DNA from 2 places in the Pseudomonas sp. C321 genome. Region 1 is predicted to be linked to the other one. Evidence: predicted binding sites of a transcription regulator. Region 1 holds the regulator's gene; the other holds the start of a gene.
What was found. Region 1 encodes sigma-54, which starts transcription at its own class of promoters, with help from an activator protein. Its sites were predicted from a motif close to ANTGGCATNNANNTTGCTNT; they were not measured.
Positions count from the first base shown of each region.

Region 2: ACZRJ6_RS00825 (circularly permuted type 2 ATP-grasp protein) is a predicted target of sigma-54. The motif match lies at 3,868-3,887, and genes of this name have one in related genera.

Region 1 covers NZ_JBUZRB010000001.1:872,542-880,169, forward strand. The annotation lists gene ACZRJ6_RS04120 (KpsF/GutQ family sugar-phosphate isomerase) at 1-472, shown strand, start outside; gene ACZRJ6_RS04125 (KdsC family phosphatase) at 473-997, shown strand; gene lptC (LPS export ABC transporter periplasmic protein LptC) at 1,006-1,578, shown strand; gene lptA (lipopolysaccharide transport periplasmic protein LptA) at 1,565-2,098, shown strand; gene lptB (LPS export ABC transporter ATP-binding protein) at 2,098-2,823, shown strand; gene ACZRJ6_RS04145 (RNA polymerase factor sigma-54) at 3,008-4,501, shown strand; gene hpf (ribosome hibernation-promoting factor, HPF/YfiA family) at 4,577-4,885, shown strand; gene ptsN (PTS IIA-like nitrogen regulatory protein PtsN) at 4,898-5,362, shown strand; gene rapZ (RNase adapter RapZ) at 5,365-6,222, shown strand; gene ACZRJ6_RS04165 (HPr family phosphocarrier protein) at 6,239-6,511, shown strand; gene ACZRJ6_RS04170 (ZIP family metal transporter) at 6,557-7,450, opposite strand; gene ACZRJ6_RS04175 (superoxide dismutase) at 7,489-7,628, opposite strand, start outside.
Region 2 covers NZ_JBUZRB010000001.1:190,921-198,548, forward strand. The annotation lists gene ACZRJ6_RS00810 (c-type cytochrome) at 1-466, shown strand, start outside; gene ACZRJ6_RS00815 (transglutaminase family protein) at 670-1,473, opposite strand; gene ACZRJ6_RS00820 (alpha-E domain-containing protein) at 1,470-2,420, opposite strand; gene ACZRJ6_RS00825 (circularly permuted type 2 ATP-grasp protein) at 2,425-3,834, opposite strand; gene ACZRJ6_RS00830 (ribonuclease E inhibitor RraB) at 4,294-4,635, opposite strand; gene ACZRJ6_RS00835 (hypothetical protein) at 4,849-5,109, opposite strand; gene ACZRJ6_RS00840 (START domain-containing protein) at 5,188-5,793, opposite strand; gene ACZRJ6_RS00845 (YkgJ family cysteine cluster protein) at 5,837-6,091, opposite strand; gene ACZRJ6_RS00850 (translation initiation factor 2) at 6,253-6,723, opposite strand; gene ACZRJ6_RS00855 (aminotransferase-like domain-containing protein) at 6,817-7,628, opposite strand, start outside.

The DNA.
Region 1 (7,628 bases):
ACTGGCCGTGGCACTGTTGGAAGCGCGCGGCTTTACCGCCGAAGACTTCGCATTTTCCCATCCAGGTGGTGCGCTGGGCCGTCGGCTGCTGCTGAAAGTGGAAAACGTCATGCACGCCGGCGACGAGTTGCCAAATGTGCCGCGCGGTACCTTGCTCAAGGACGCGCTGATGGAAATGACCCGCAAGGGCCTGGGCATGACCGTCATCCTGGAAGCCGATGGGCGCCTGGCCGGGATTTTCACCGACGGCGACCTGCGCCGCACCCTGGACCGCACCATTGATATCCACACTGCGACCATCGACGAGGTAATGACCCCTCATGGCAAGACCGCCCGCGCCGAAATGCTCGCAGCCGAAGCCCTGAAGATCATGGAAGACCACAAGATTGGCGCCCTGGTGGTGGTCGATGGCGACGATCACCCGGTTGGCGCCTTGAACATGCATGATTTGCTGCGCGCAGGAGTGATGTAAATGAGCACCGACCTTTTGCAACGGGGCAAAGCCATCAAGTTGGCAATTTTCGACGTCGACGGCGTGCTGACCGATGGCCGCCTTTATTTCCTCGAAGACGGCAGCGAATTCAAGACGTTCAACACCCTCGACGGCCAGGGCATCAAAATGCTGATGGCAGCAGGCGTGCAAACAGCCATTATTAGCGGTCGCAAGACGCCCGTTGTGGAACGCCGCGCACAAAACCTGGGTATTCCTCACCTCTATCAAGGCCGTGAGGATAAACTGGTGGTCTTGGACGAACTTCTTGGCCAACTCAACCTAAGCTATGAGCAGGTTGCCTACCTGGGCGACGACTTGCCTGACCTGCCGGTAATTCGTCGGGTTGGCCTGGGCATGGCGGTGGCCAATGCCGCAGCATTTGTTCGCGAGCATGCCCATGGCGTCACTCAGGCCCGCGGTGGCGAAGGCGCCGCACGCGAGTTCTGCGAGTTGATCCTGCGCGCCCAGGGCAGCCTTGAAGCGGCCCACGCCGCCTACCTATAGAGCTATCTATGCTGAGCAAAAAGATTCGAAATTTCCTGGTATTCGGGGCCATCGCCGCGCTGTTTCTGGCGGTCGGTTACTGGAATATCAGCCCGGAGCGCTTCCTCGACCAGCCTGTAGCACAGGTCGACGAGGGCGCTATCGACTATTACGCCATCAACGCCCACAGCGTGCAGTTCCTGCCCGATGGCAAGGTGCAGTACGAGATGACCTCGGACAAGGTCGAACACCTGAAGGCCACCGAGGTCACATTGTTGACCAACCCGGACTTGAACCTGTATCGCGGCACCGAATTCCCCTGGCACGTCACCAGCAAGCGCGGCGAAGTCAATCCTGACGGTACCGAAGTCGAACTGATCGACTCGGTGCGCGTAGCTCGCACCGACGCCAAGGACCGCGAGACCATTATTACCAGCAGTCGCATGACCGTATTCCCTCAGAAGCAATATGCGCAGACCGAGCAAGACGTTAGAATCGACGGCGCTGGCGGTGTATCGACTGGCAAGGGAATGAAAGCGTATTTGAAAGAAAGCAGGATACACCTGCTATCGAACGTAAGAGGACAGTATGAGGCTCGTTAAAACCCTCCCTATTTTGCTCGGTCTGGGCGCAGCACTGGGAAGCGTGAGCGCCTGGGCTCTGCCGAACGATAGCGAACAGCCAATCCACATTCAGGCTGACGACGCTCAGTTGGATGACAAGCAAGGTGTCGCAACCTACAAGGGTGATGTGATCATCACTCAAGGCTCGATGAAAATCACCGGCAACACCGTGACTCTGACCCGCAACCCTGCTGGTGAGATAGACGTAGTGACTTCGGTGGGCAACCTGGCCTATTTCGAGCAACAACAGAAAGCTACAGATCCGGCCCCCATCAAGGGCTACGGCGTGACGATCCAATATCACGCCCAACAAAATCGCATCGTATTGATCGACCGCGCCAAGGTTCTGAGCAGCGACGGCAACTCTACCGAAGGCGAGAAAATCATCTACGATACCAAGACCCAGATCGCTCAAGCTGGTCGCGCCAATGGCAGCAAGGTCACTACGCCACGTCCACGCATCGACATGGTTATCCAGCCGAAGAAGAAGGCCGAGTAATGGCAACCCTGAAAGCCCAGCATCTGGCCAAGGCCTATAAAGGCCGTCAGGTCGTGCGCGATGTCAGCCTATCGATCGACAGCGGCCAGATCGTCGGCCTGCTTGGCCCCAACGGTGCCGGCAAGACCACCTGTTTCTACATGATTGTCGGACTGGTCCAGGCGGATCAGGGTCGCGTACTGATCGACGACCTGGACGTCAGCCACCAACCTATGCACGGCCGTGCCCAGGCTGGTATTGGCTATCTCCCCCAGGAGGCGTCGATCTTCCGCAAACTGTCGGTAGCCGACAACATCATGGCGATTCTCGAAACCCGCAAGGAACTCGACCGCGCCGCACGCAAGAAAGAGCTGGAAAGCCTGCTGCAGGAATTCCACATCAACCACATTCGCGACAACCTCGGCATGAGCCTGTCCGGTGGCGAACGTCGTCGTGTGGAAATCGCCCGCGCCCTGGCCACTGCGCCGAAGTTCATCCTGCTGGACGAACCCTTCGCCGGTGTCGACCCGATCTCGGTCGGCGACATCAAGCAGATCATCCACCACCTCAAGGCCAAAGGGATCGGTGTATTGATCACCGACCACAACGTGCGCGAAACCCTCGATATCTGCGAAACCGCCTATATTGTCAACGACGGGCAGCTGATTGCCGAAGGTGACTCGGCAACTATCCTGGCCAACGAACTGGTCAAGGAAGTTTACCTGGGCCACGAATTCCGCTTGTAAGTACTGTGATACCTGGCCATTCGCCAAGGAGCGCGAGCGTCAATAAAAACCTCAATATTTTTATTGTTACCGCGCTCTAGGCAAAGCCCCCGATATCAGGCATATAATTTGCTTATGTTTGGCGCTCACGCGCCCTGTCGTGGATGGCGCATTGCGCCGGCGAATAAGGTGTTAAGCCCCTGCCATGAAACCATCGCTAGTTCTGAGAATGGGCCAGCAGCTGACGATGACACCGCAGCTGCAACAGGCCATCCGCCTGCTCCAATTGTCGACCCTGGACCTGCAACAGGAAATCCAGGAGGCACTGGAGTCCAATCCGATGCTCGAACGCCAGGAAGAAGGCGACGACTTCGATAATGCCGACCCGCTGGCCGACAACACCGAGCAAAAACCCAACACCGATGTCCAGGAACCGTCCTACCAGGAAACCGCCCCTACGGTGGATAACCTTGAGGAAGGCGAGTGGAACGAGCGCATTCCCAATGAACTGCCGGTGGACACCGCCTGGGAAGACGTCTATCAGACCAGCACCAGCAGCCTGCCCAGCAATGACGATGACGAGTGGGACTTCACCACCCGCACCTCCGTCGGCGAGAGCCTGCAGAGCCACTTGCTGTGGCAACTGAACCTGGCGCCGATGTCCGACACCGATCGACTGATCGCCGTGACCCTGATCGACTGCATCAACAATCAGGGCTACCTGGACGAGACACTTGAGGAAATCCTCGAGGCCTTCGACCCGGAACTGGATATCGAACTAGACGAAATCGAAGCCGTCCTGCACCGCATCCAGCAATTCGAACCGGCCGGTATCGGCGCCCGCACCCTCAGCGAATGCCTGCTGCTGCAACTGCGCCAGTTGCCCACCAAGACGCCGTGGCTGACCGAGGCACAACGCCTGGTCACCGACTACATAGACCTGCTGGGCAGCCGCGACTACAGCCAACTGATGCGGCGCATGAAGCTCAAGGAAGATGACCTGCGCCAGATCATCGAGCTGGTGCAAAGCCTCAACCCTCGCCCCGGCTCGCAAATCGAGTCCGGCGAAGCCGAATACGTCGTTCCCGATGTGATCGTGCGCAAGGACAACGAGCGCTGGCTGGTGGAGCTGAACCAGGAATCGGTGCCACGCCTGCGGGTCAACCCGCAATACGCAGGTTTTGTCCGTCGGGCCGACACCAGCGCCGATAACACCTTCATGCGCAACCAGTTACAGGAGGCCCGCTGGTTCATCAAGAGCCTGCAAAGCCGTAATGAAACCCTGATGAAAGTCGCCACCCAGATCGTCGAGCACCAGCGCGGCTTCCTGGAATATGGCGATGAGGCGATGAAACCGCTGGTCCTGCATGACATTGCCGAGGCAGTAGGCATGCATGAATCGACGATTTCCCGGGTGACTACACAGAAATTCATGCATACCCCACGGGGTATTTATGAGCTGAAATACTTTTTCTCCAGTCATGTAAGCACTTCCGAAGGTGGCGAATGCTCGTCCACGGCGATCCGCGCGATCATCAAAAAACTGGTTGCCGCGGAAAATCAGAAAAAGCCGTTGAGTGACAGCAAGATCGCTGGTTTACTGGAGGCACAAGGCATTCAGGTAGCCCGTCGAACCGTCGCCAAGTACCGCGAGTCCCTTGGGATCGCGCCTTCCAGCGAGCGTAAGCGTTTGATGTGACGGGCTAGCCACAGCGTTCCAGTGGCAGGCATTTCTGCCTGCCGCTTTATGCACTGGCAACGAAGGAGAAGCTGTATGCAAGTCAACATCAGTGGACACCAACTGGAAGTGACCGACCCCCTGCGCACCTACATCGGCGAAAAACTCGACCGATTGGAACGGCATTTCGACAAGATAACCAACGTGCAAGTCACGATGACAGTCGAGAAGCTGCTGCAGAAAATCGAAGCCACCCTGCATATCCCCGGCGGGGAAGTCGTCGCCAATGCCGAGCATTCAGACATGTATGCCGCCATTGACCTGCTGACTGACAAGCTGGATCGCCAACTCAAAAAGCATAAGGAAAAGACCCAGAGCCTCCTTCAGGGCGCAACCGGTCGTTAACACTCCCAACCCATGATCCGACTCGAAAATATCCTGACCCCCGGCCGTTCCCTCATGAACGTGCCGGGCGGCAGTAAAAAGCGCGCCCTCGAACAAATTGCCAATCTGATCGGCCGCGAAGTGCCTAATCTGAAGACGCAAGATGTCTTTGAGGCTCTAATTGCCCGTGAAAAACTTGGCTCGACCGGTTTTGGCAACGGCATCGCCATCCCCCATTGCCGCCTTAAAGGTTGCGAGTCTCCAGTCAGCGCCTTGCTGCACCTGGACGCTCCTATCGATTTCGACGCCATCGACGGTGCCCCGGTAGACCTGCTGTTCGTTCTGCTGGTCCCGGAAGCGGCCACCGATGCGCACCTGGAACTGCTCCGGCAGATCGCCAGCATGCTCGACCGCAAAGAAGTACGCGAAAAACTGCGTAGCGCCTCCAGTAATGAAGCGCTGTATCAGGTCGTCCTGGAAGAGCAGAACGGGCAGTAATCATGCGTTTGATCATCGTCAGCGGCCGCTCCGGCTCAGGTAAAAGTACTGCCCTCAATGTGCTTGAGGACAATGGCTTCTATTGCATCGACAACCTGCCGGCCGGCTTGCTGCCCGAACTGGCTGAGCGCGCGTTGATCCACACCGAACTGGCACAGCCGCTAGTCGCTGTATCCATCGACGCCCGCAACCTGCCCAGCCACCTAACGCGCTTCCCGGAATTGCTTGAGGAGGTGCGCGGCAAACACATTCATTGCGACGTGCTGTACCTGGATGCAGACGAAGAAACCCTGCTCAAGCGTTTTTCAGAAACTCGTCGTCGTCACCCTCTGAGCAGCGCCAACCGCTCGCTGGCAGAAGCCATCGAAGACGAAACCAAGCTACTGGGGCCAATCATTGACCTGGCCGACCTGAAGATCAACACCACCAGCCTGAACCTGTATCAACTGCGCGATACCATCAAGTTGCGCCTGTTGAACCAGCCAGAACCTGGCACGGCGTTCCTGGTGGAGTCTTTTGGCTTCAAGCGGGGCATGCCGGTGGACGCCGACCTGGTGTTCGACGTGCGCTGCCTGCCCAACCCGTACTGGAAGCCGGAACTACGTGATCAGTCGGGGCTCGACCAACCCGTAGCCGAGTACCTGGCGGCGCAACCGGATGTCGAGGAGATGTTCCAGGACATTTCCAGCTACCTGCTCAAATGGCTGCCACGCTTTGCCGCCAGCAACCGAGCCTATGTCACCATCGCCATTGGCTGCACCGGCGGGCACCACCGCTCCGTGTACCTGACCGAGCGCCTCGGCCAGGTTTTGCAGCAAACCCTCAAGAACGTCCAGGTTCGCCACCGCGACCTTAGCTGAAAGGAACACCCCCGCGATGCCCGCTCTGGAAATTGAAATCATCAACAAACTGGGCTTACACGCCCGGGCCTCGGCCAAGTTCGTCGGCGTCGCGGGGCAGTTTCCCTGCCAGATCAGGGTTGGGCGCACCCCGGAATCCACGGTCGACGGCAAAAGCATCATGGCGATGATGATGTTGGCTGCGGGCAAAGGCACCATGATTCATCTGAAGACGCAAGGCGAGCAGGAGCAAGAAGCTCTGGATGCGCTGGCAAAGCTGATCAATAACTACTTTGACGAGGGCGAGTAAGCCCCACTGGCGAGGGGGCAAGCTCTCTCGCCATAGATTCTCACTTCACCCCAACGCTGTATCCATCACCATCATCAAACAAAACCCGATACACAGCCCCAAACTGGCGAGCTTGTCATGGCCATTGCGCCGCGATTCGGGAATCACTTCGTGAGTCACCACCAATAGCATCGCCCCCGCTGCCAGCGCCAAGCCCAACGGCAATAGCACCTCAGCCAGGCTCACCAGCCAAGCGCAGAGCACCGCGAATACCGGCTCTACCAACCCGGATGCAGCACCAATCAAGAACGCCTTGACCCGCGACATCCCTGCCCCGGCCAGCACCAGCGCAATCACCAGTCCCTCCGGTACGTCCTGCAGGGCGATGCCCATGGCCAGGCTGTCGGCGTCTGGCATACCGCCACCTGCCGAGACCCCAACCGCCATGCCTTCGGGAATGTTATGGGCGATGATGGCGAATACGAACAGCCAGATACGCGGCGCGATTACCGGTTTTTCCGGCGTGCCCACCAGCGTTTCCGGGCTGGCACCGGAAACCTTGCGATCCACCAGAAACAGCCCGAAAGCGCCCAGCATGATGCCAAAGCTGATCAGACCACTGGCGGCCCAAGGTGTCAGTCCGAGGTTTTCGGCAGCAGCGATGCCGGGCACGATCAGCGAGAACGCCGTCGCGGCCAACATCACGCCGGCGCCGAAACCCAGCAACGTATCACTCACCGCCAGCGGCATCCGTCGGATCACCAATACCGGCACCGCGCCCAGCGCCGTGCCCAGGGCACAGATGGCCCCGCCTTGCAGGGCGCGCAGGATACGCGGTTCCAGATCCAGCCAGGCCAGCCCTTGAGCCACCAGCAATGCAATTCCCGCCAACAGCAACAGCGAGCCAAACGCATAACGGAACATTCGCACGCTGCTGATCGCCAGTGTTTCAGTGCCCATAGTCGGCCTTAGATCTAGATCCTGTTATGAAAAGAGCGTTAAGCAAGCGCAGCCTGGTAACGCTCAGCGACTTCCGGCCAGTTGATAACACTATAGAAGGCGTTGATATATTCGGGACGGCGGTTCTGGTACAGCAAGTAGTAAGCGTGCTCCCAGACGTCCAGGCCGAGGATCGGCG
Region 2 (7,628 bases), 680 kb from region 1:
GCCGCCGCTGGCGACTGGCAAACCTGGCGCCGGACCGTTTTATCTGGTCTGGACTGACCCGCAAGCGGGCCATATCAGCCCCGAGCAATGGCCGTTTCAGATCGGCGGGATCAAACAGCTGAAGACGGTTGCCGAACGCTTCCCGGCGTTGTTGCCAGATCCCAAGCTGGCGGCGGATGACCCGATCAACCGAGGGTTTGCGCTGTTTCAGAAAAACTGCCTGGCCTGCCATCGGCTCAATGGTGCCGGCGATGCCCAGGTCGGGCCAGACCTGAATATCCCCTACAACCCGACCGAGTACTTCAGCGGTGATTTCCTCAAGCGCTACATTCGTGATCCACAGAGCATGAGGCATTGGCCCCAGGCGAAGATGCCGGCGTTTGCGGCCAGTGTGTTGCCAGACAGAGAGCTGGATTTACTGGTGGGGTATTTGAAGCATATGGCGGGGCGTAAGCAGCAGCCTTGAGGTGACTGGAAAGACCTAATCGCACGCATGTTAACGACAAGAACCGCCGCAGTTGTCGAGCCCCAGTGAGGCTACGTCGGCCGCACCACCGTCATCAGATCAGCCTCGCTAAAGCTCGACAGCTTCTACGAAAAATAGCGGAGCTGCACGATGTGTAAATACCTATGCTCATTGTAAGCAAGCCTGCGATAGCAGGCTAAACCCTACTGCTGCTGCACCGAAATCGCCGGCATTGGCGCCACAAACACCTTGGCATGCATCTGCTCATGGCCTCCGCCGCGCCGCATGCCGCGTACCGGGCAGGCATCCAGGTAGTCCAACCCCACCGCCAGCTTCAAATGCCGCTCCGGCCGGGCCAACTGGTTGGTCACGTCAAAGCTGTACCAGGCGCCATCCAGCCAGGCTTCGGCCCAGGCGTGACTGGCCAGGTGCTCGCTGTCTTCACTGTACAAATATCCCGACACATACCGCGCCGGAACCCTCAGGCTACGAGCGCAGGCCAGGAAAGCGTGGGTGTGGTCCTGGCAAACTCCCGCACGACCGGCGAAGGCCTGGGCGGCACAGGTGTCGACTTCGGTGGCGCCCGGCGAGTAGGTCATGTACTGGTTGAGGGCATGCATCAGGTCGATCAAAGCGCTGCGATCCCGACGCTTTTGGCACTGCTTTTCGGCAAAGCTGCGCAGCGCTTCGTCAGGTTCCGTCAAGCGGGTGCAACGCAGGAACGGAAACGCCGACTGGCTCTCATGCTCGGCCTCGCGTAACTCGTCGATATCCACCTGGCCACGGGCGCCGATGATGATGGCTTCGTGGGGCTCATCCAGGGTCAGTACATGCAGGATATTGCCGAACGGGTCCAATTGCGCCCGCACCGGGCGCGGCAGGTCCAGTTGCCAGCTGAGTACATGCTGACGCTCGCTGTCGTGGGGCGTCAGGCGCAGGTACTGGATGCTGGCGCGTACCTGGTCTTCGTAGTGGTAGGTAGTTTCGTGGCTGATGGAGAGTCTCATGCCGCCTCCAGGTAGGAACTGTGAATAGCGTTACCCAACTGGCGCACCAGCGGGATGAAGTCGGTCAGCCAGGCGTGCAGGCCTTCCTCCAGGATTTCGTCGATCGCAGTAAAGCGCAGGCGTGCGTCCATCTCGGCGGCCAAGCGCTGGGCCGGACGACCGTTGATACCCGGCAGGCTGGCGAGGACCTGATCGATCTCCTCGCTGCAAGCCCGTAGCGAACGCGGAACGTCGGCCCGCAACAGCAGCAACTCAGCCACCTGCCGGGCACCCGGCGCATCGCGGTAAATCTCGGTGTAGGCCTCGAACGACGACAAGGCCCGCAGCAGCGCACTCCACTGGTAGTAGGCGTGGGCGGTGCCATCGATGACGACTTCGGCCTGATCACCGGCCATTTCATAACGGGCGTCCAGCAAGCGCAGGGTGTTGTCAGCCCGTTCGATAAAGGTGCCCAGGCGAATAAAACGAAAAGCGTCGTTACGCATGATGGTGCCGTAGGTGGCACCGCGAAACAGGTGGGAACGCTCCTTGACCCACTCGCAGAAACGGCTCATGCCATAGCGGCTCAAGCCCTGCTGGGCAATACCGCGAATCTCCAGCCAGGTGGCGTTGATGTTTTCCCACATGTCAGCGGTGATTCGCCCACGCACGGCATGGGCGCTGGCCCGGGCGGCACCGAGGCAGCTGTAGATACTCGCCGGGTTCGCGGCATCCAGGGCAAAAAAGTGCAGCAGGCGCTCGGCATGCAGTTCGCCGTGGCGCTCGCGATAATCGTCCAGGGTGCCGGTGATCAACAGCGGCATCGCCAGTTCGTGCAGGCCATCGCCGCGCCCATCCTGGGGCATCAGCGACAGCGAATAACTGACATCAAGCATCCGCGCGAGGTTTTCCGCGCGCTCCAGATAGCGTGACATCCAATACAAATCCGAGGCAGTTCGACTCAACATGGCATCAATCCTCAACCACCCAGGTGTCTTTGGTGCCGCCGCCCTGGGACGAGTTGACTACCAGCGAGCCTTCACGCAGCGCCACACGGGTTAGGCCGCCAGGTACCACGCGGGTTTCCTTGCCAGACAGCACGAACGGACGCAGGTCGATATGCCGGGGCGCAATGCCGTTTTCGACAAAGGTCGGGCAGGTGGACAGGCACAAGGTCGGCTGGGCGATATAAGCGTGGGGTTTAGCCTTGATCCGCGCGCGGAAGGCTTCGATCTCTGCAGCGCTGGAGGTCGGGCCTACCAGCATGCCGTAGCCGCCGGAGCCTTGGGTTTCCTTGACTACCAGCTCAGGCAGGTTGGCCAGCACGTAGGACAATTCATCAGGTTTACGGCACTGGAAGGTCGGAACATTCTTCAGGATCGGCTCTTCATCCAAATAGAAACGGATCATGTCGGTAACAAAGGGGTACACCGACTTGTCATCCGCCACCCCAGTACCAATGGCGTTGGCCAGCACCACATTGCCCGAGCGGTAGGCCGCCAGCAGGCCCGGTACGCCGAGCATGGAGTCAGGGTTGAAAGCCAGGGGGTCGAGAAAGGCGTCGTCGAGACGGCGATAGATCACGTCCACGGCTTTCGGCCCGTCGGTGGTGCGCATGAAAACACGGTCATCGCGCACAAACAGATCGGCGCCTTCCACCAACTCGACGCCCATTTCCCGTGCCAGGAATGCATGTTCGAAGAACGCACTATTGAAGCGTCCCGGTGTGAGCACCACAACACTGGGGTTATCCAGCGGGCTGGAGCTTTTAAGGGTGTCGAGCAACAGGTTTGGATAATGATCTATCGGGGCAATACGCTGGGCGGCGAACAGTTCAGGGAACAGGCGCATCATCATCTTGCGGTCTTCGAGCATGTAGCTGACGCCGCTGGGGGTGCGCAGGTTGTCTTCGAGAACGTAGTAGGTGCCGTCGCCATCCCGTACCAGGTCGACCCCGGAGATGTGGGAATAGATATCACGGTGCAGGTCCAGGCCTTGCATCGCCAACTGATATTGCTCGTTGGCCAGAACTTGTTCGGCGGGAATAATCCCGGCCTTGATGATCCGTTGTTCGTGGTACAGGTCGGCGAGAAACATGTTCAGCGCCTTGACCCGCTGGATGCAGCCGCGCTCGACAATCCGCCATTCACTGGCAGGAATGCTGCGGGGAATGGTATCGAAGGGAATCAGGCGCTCGGTGCCCTGCTCGTCACCGTACAGGGTGAAGGTGATTCCGGCGCGGTGAAACAGCAGATCGGCTTCGCGCCGGCGCTGGGCCAGCAGCTCCGTCGGGGTTTCGGCCAACCAGCGGGCGAATTCGCGGTAATGAGGGCGAACCAGCCCTGCCCCGTCGTACATCTCATCATAATAAGTGCGGATCATGCCGAACTCCTTGTCACCCAGACGCAAGGGACCATCGCAAGACCCGTGCCAGCGGCATAAACACTTAAATATCAATCAGTTGGGTAGAGCTATTAGTCACGCCGCACCGTCCCGGTGCAGCAAATGATCCAGCGTCGCCCGCCGTGCCTCATTGCGAAGCGAGCTTTGCCTATCACCAGCATAGCCAGAGTTGATTTCACTGCCTGATAAACACTGGGGATAATCGCCCCCACACGCTGAACAGGACACGTCCTACAGCTTCACCCATTGCCTCGCCGGTAACTTGGTACCTCATGTACCGACCGGCTCCCCTTCATGCCCGGTCTTCCCTTTTGGCCACCCTGCCCGGGTGGCCTTTTTTTGTGCAGGATATTTCCGAGAATGGCTTGAGGGTTTTCCGGGAGCAGAAACAAAATCGGCCGACCCAAAGGTCAGCCGATACGCTGTGTTGTTCATAAGCTACATGGGCAACCCACGAACCTCCTGTTTCACGCCCCATCCTTCGATGATCCCGCCCAAGGGCTCGACCACCGCCTCAAAGTCTTGCTCAAAGTCTCCTATGCCGTCGTAGGTAGCGAACATTACTTTGCTCAGTTCCAGGTACCCGGCACCGTCATCCCGCACGCTGACCTGGGCATTGAGGGATTCCCCACGAAATCGACCCGCAGCCCTGCGCGCATGTTCCTCATCCGGGAAAATGGCGTAAAACTCGATGGGGTGGAAACGTGAAAAATCAAAGCCGCCCTCTTTCATGCGGCGCAACACGTTGGTGCTGATGTCTTCTTGATAAGCTGTGCTCATGAAACGTCCTCCTAAAACCGATGGATAGACTTTCCGTACTTCCCAAAACCCGCACTCGAATGGCGCGGGTGATACGGCAATGGTTTCACCGCTGGGAGATAAGCATGTAGCTGACAAGACCAGACCTTAGCGATTCATTCGCTGATCTCCCTTGCAGAGTAGCGCGAAGCTATCACCTCCACCAGAGGGTCGTGTGTGATGTACAGGGAATGTTCAGGCAACAGGGGTAATGCTGAGGATTTGAATACTGTTCTGGGTTTTCAGGCTTTTGACCGTTGGCTCGTTGGTGCGGCCTTCCAGGTCATTGAGATCCAGTTCAGCAGCCACCGGCAGCAATTTGGCACGGATCATCCGTGCAGCCTCTTCGGTACTGGGTTTCTGTTCGCAGTCGAACAGTTCCACGGATTGATCGCCATGATCATCAACGAAGGTAATTTGCCACTTTTGCATCAGTGCCTCCTCGATAAAACCCATGGATGGGTTTACAGACATCTGGACCTTGAGGGTTTGGCAATCGTTCCACTCAAGCAGGAGGCACCTGATCGGCCGCGCTTACTTTTCGGCGCTGTCTTTGAGGGCTTTCAAGGTGTTGAACGGCGCGTCCACCACGAACTTGTTGGCCAGCCACGACGGCACGCTGCCGCCTGGCTCGGTGTGGACCTGGTAGGTTACTTCGGTCTGGTCGGCGCCTTTAGGCACCAGCTTCCAGAAGCCTTCGACCTGGGCCACACGCACATAACCCTTCTCTACCGGGAGGTAGGTAGGCACTTCCAGCAGCTTGCGGGTCACGCTACCGTCTGCGTCCTTGGTGGTGGTGATCTGCAAGATCGAGTCACGGTCTGTCACCGGGAACGGTGCCTTGAACTGCGTGTAGGTCCAGCTCTTGTCGCCTTCCTGCTTGAGCAGTTTTTGCGACTTGCATTCATGAATCCACTTACAGGCCCCTACCGCGTCGTCCTGCAAAGCCTGCACCTTGGCCAATGGCGCCTTGATCACGGTCACACCACGATAAGCCTTGTACTTGGACCCGGCCACCTCACTCAAGGACACCTTGATACCGTCTTCATCCTTGGCAGTCTGCCAATCTTCGGCCTGGGCAGTGGCAGCAAACAAAACAGTAAAACCGCACAACACAGCCAGTCGTTTCAGCGAACCCATTGTTGTATTCCTTATTGTTGAAGTTGCGACATTGAAATGCCCACTAAGCCGCCGTCATCTGCTCCCACCAGCCAATCAGTCTGATTGCATCTTCCTGGCTGCTGCCACAGACCTCCAGATCCGCCTGAAACGCACTGCACACCGCAGGCCGCTCTGGCTGGCCGAACAATTGGCACAACTGTTCGACAGACAGATGCAGGCAGCGTTCGCCCGCAGGTTTGCCGTGGGGCATCCCCGGTAAAGGTGAGCTGATGGAGGGGGCAATGCAGCAAGCGCCACAGCCTTCACGGCATTTCATGACAAGCGGTCCTCGACGGCAAAGTGTTGATGGCCGGGCTAGAGTACGCCCTTAAACAGCCGTTTTAAAATGGTCCAACAGGGGTTTTTCGCACAAAACAAAAGTGACTGACCAGTCTGCGACAGAAGATCAGCGATTCGCGTCACCTTGGCGGGAATAGTTTATTGCTTGAACTCGAAATCCAGCGCCGCACCTTCCACGTCCCGGCGCTCTTCGTTACGCAGCTGTAGCATCATTTCATTGCTCAGCAGGCGGCCGTTGATCTGGAACGCGCTGTTGTCGACAGGTTTCTCACCAAACATCGGCGGGAGCAGCGGCACGCTTTTCGGCTGTGGCAAGGTGCCAAGGGGCTGCAGGCGCCTGACCATGTCCTGCGGCAAGCGCAAGTCCAGATGGGCTGGCGGCAGTTTAGTCTGGGCCACTTCGTGGGCCGACTTGGATTTGCTGGCGACCGGTGCACGTTTCTTCACGGCAGCAGCTTTTTTGGGCTGGACTGTTTTTTTCGCGGGCACAGGCTTTGGTTCGGCATTCGCTGCCACAACAGGCTCACTGACGGGAGCAGCCAGCACCGGCGCGGCGTTACACAGACTCAGCAGGCAGATCAACAACGCGGCAGGAAAAGTAGGATTCATATCGCCAACAGCTTTAACGGCAGAGGGCCATATGCTCGCTTGTTGAGTGCAGCATGACAAGCGTGGTGATTAACCTGTGGCCCTTTGCGCGGTTCAAAAACCGCTCGCCGCCTCCTGGCACAACTGGTTCGCCAGCATTCCCAGGGTCATCAATGCCCGTTCAGCCTCGCGATTCCACGGCGTACCGCAATTTAGGCGGATACAGTGGTTGAACTGTTCCGTATTACTGAAAATAAGCCCCGGTGCAATGCTGATGCCCTGTTGCAGCGCACGCACGTGCAGTTCCTGAGTATTGACCCGCCCAGGCAAACTGACCCACAGGATAAATCCGCCGCTCGGACGACTCATCTGCGTACCCTCGGGGAAATACTGCTGCACCGCCAGTTGAAAGGCACTGAGGTTCTTGCGGTATTCCTGACGAATGTAGCGCAGATGACGGTCGTAACCGCCGTTCTCCAGGTACGCCGCCGCGCCCATCTGGGTGACGCTGCACGCCGAATGGGTGCTGAACATTTGCAACCGTTGGATTTCCTGCTGGTACTTGCCGGCGATCATCCAGCCGATGCGTATGCCGGGGGACAGGGTCTTGGAGAAACTGGAACAGTAGATCACTCGGTCCAGGCGATCGTAGGCTTTGAGGGCCTTGGTGCGGCCCAGCTCAAACATCAACTCGCCATAGATATCGTCTTCGACAACCTGGATATCGAAGTCCGAGGCCAGGCGCAGCAACTGCTTCTGCCGCTCTTCCGGCATGGTACCGCCCAAGGGATTGCTCAGGCGCGTGGTCAGCACCAAGGCCTTGATCGACCATTGGTTGGCCGCCAGTTGCAGAGCTTCCAGGCTCATGCCGGTGGCCGGGTCGCTAGGGATCTCGATGACCTTGAGCCCCAGCAAGTCCGCCAGTT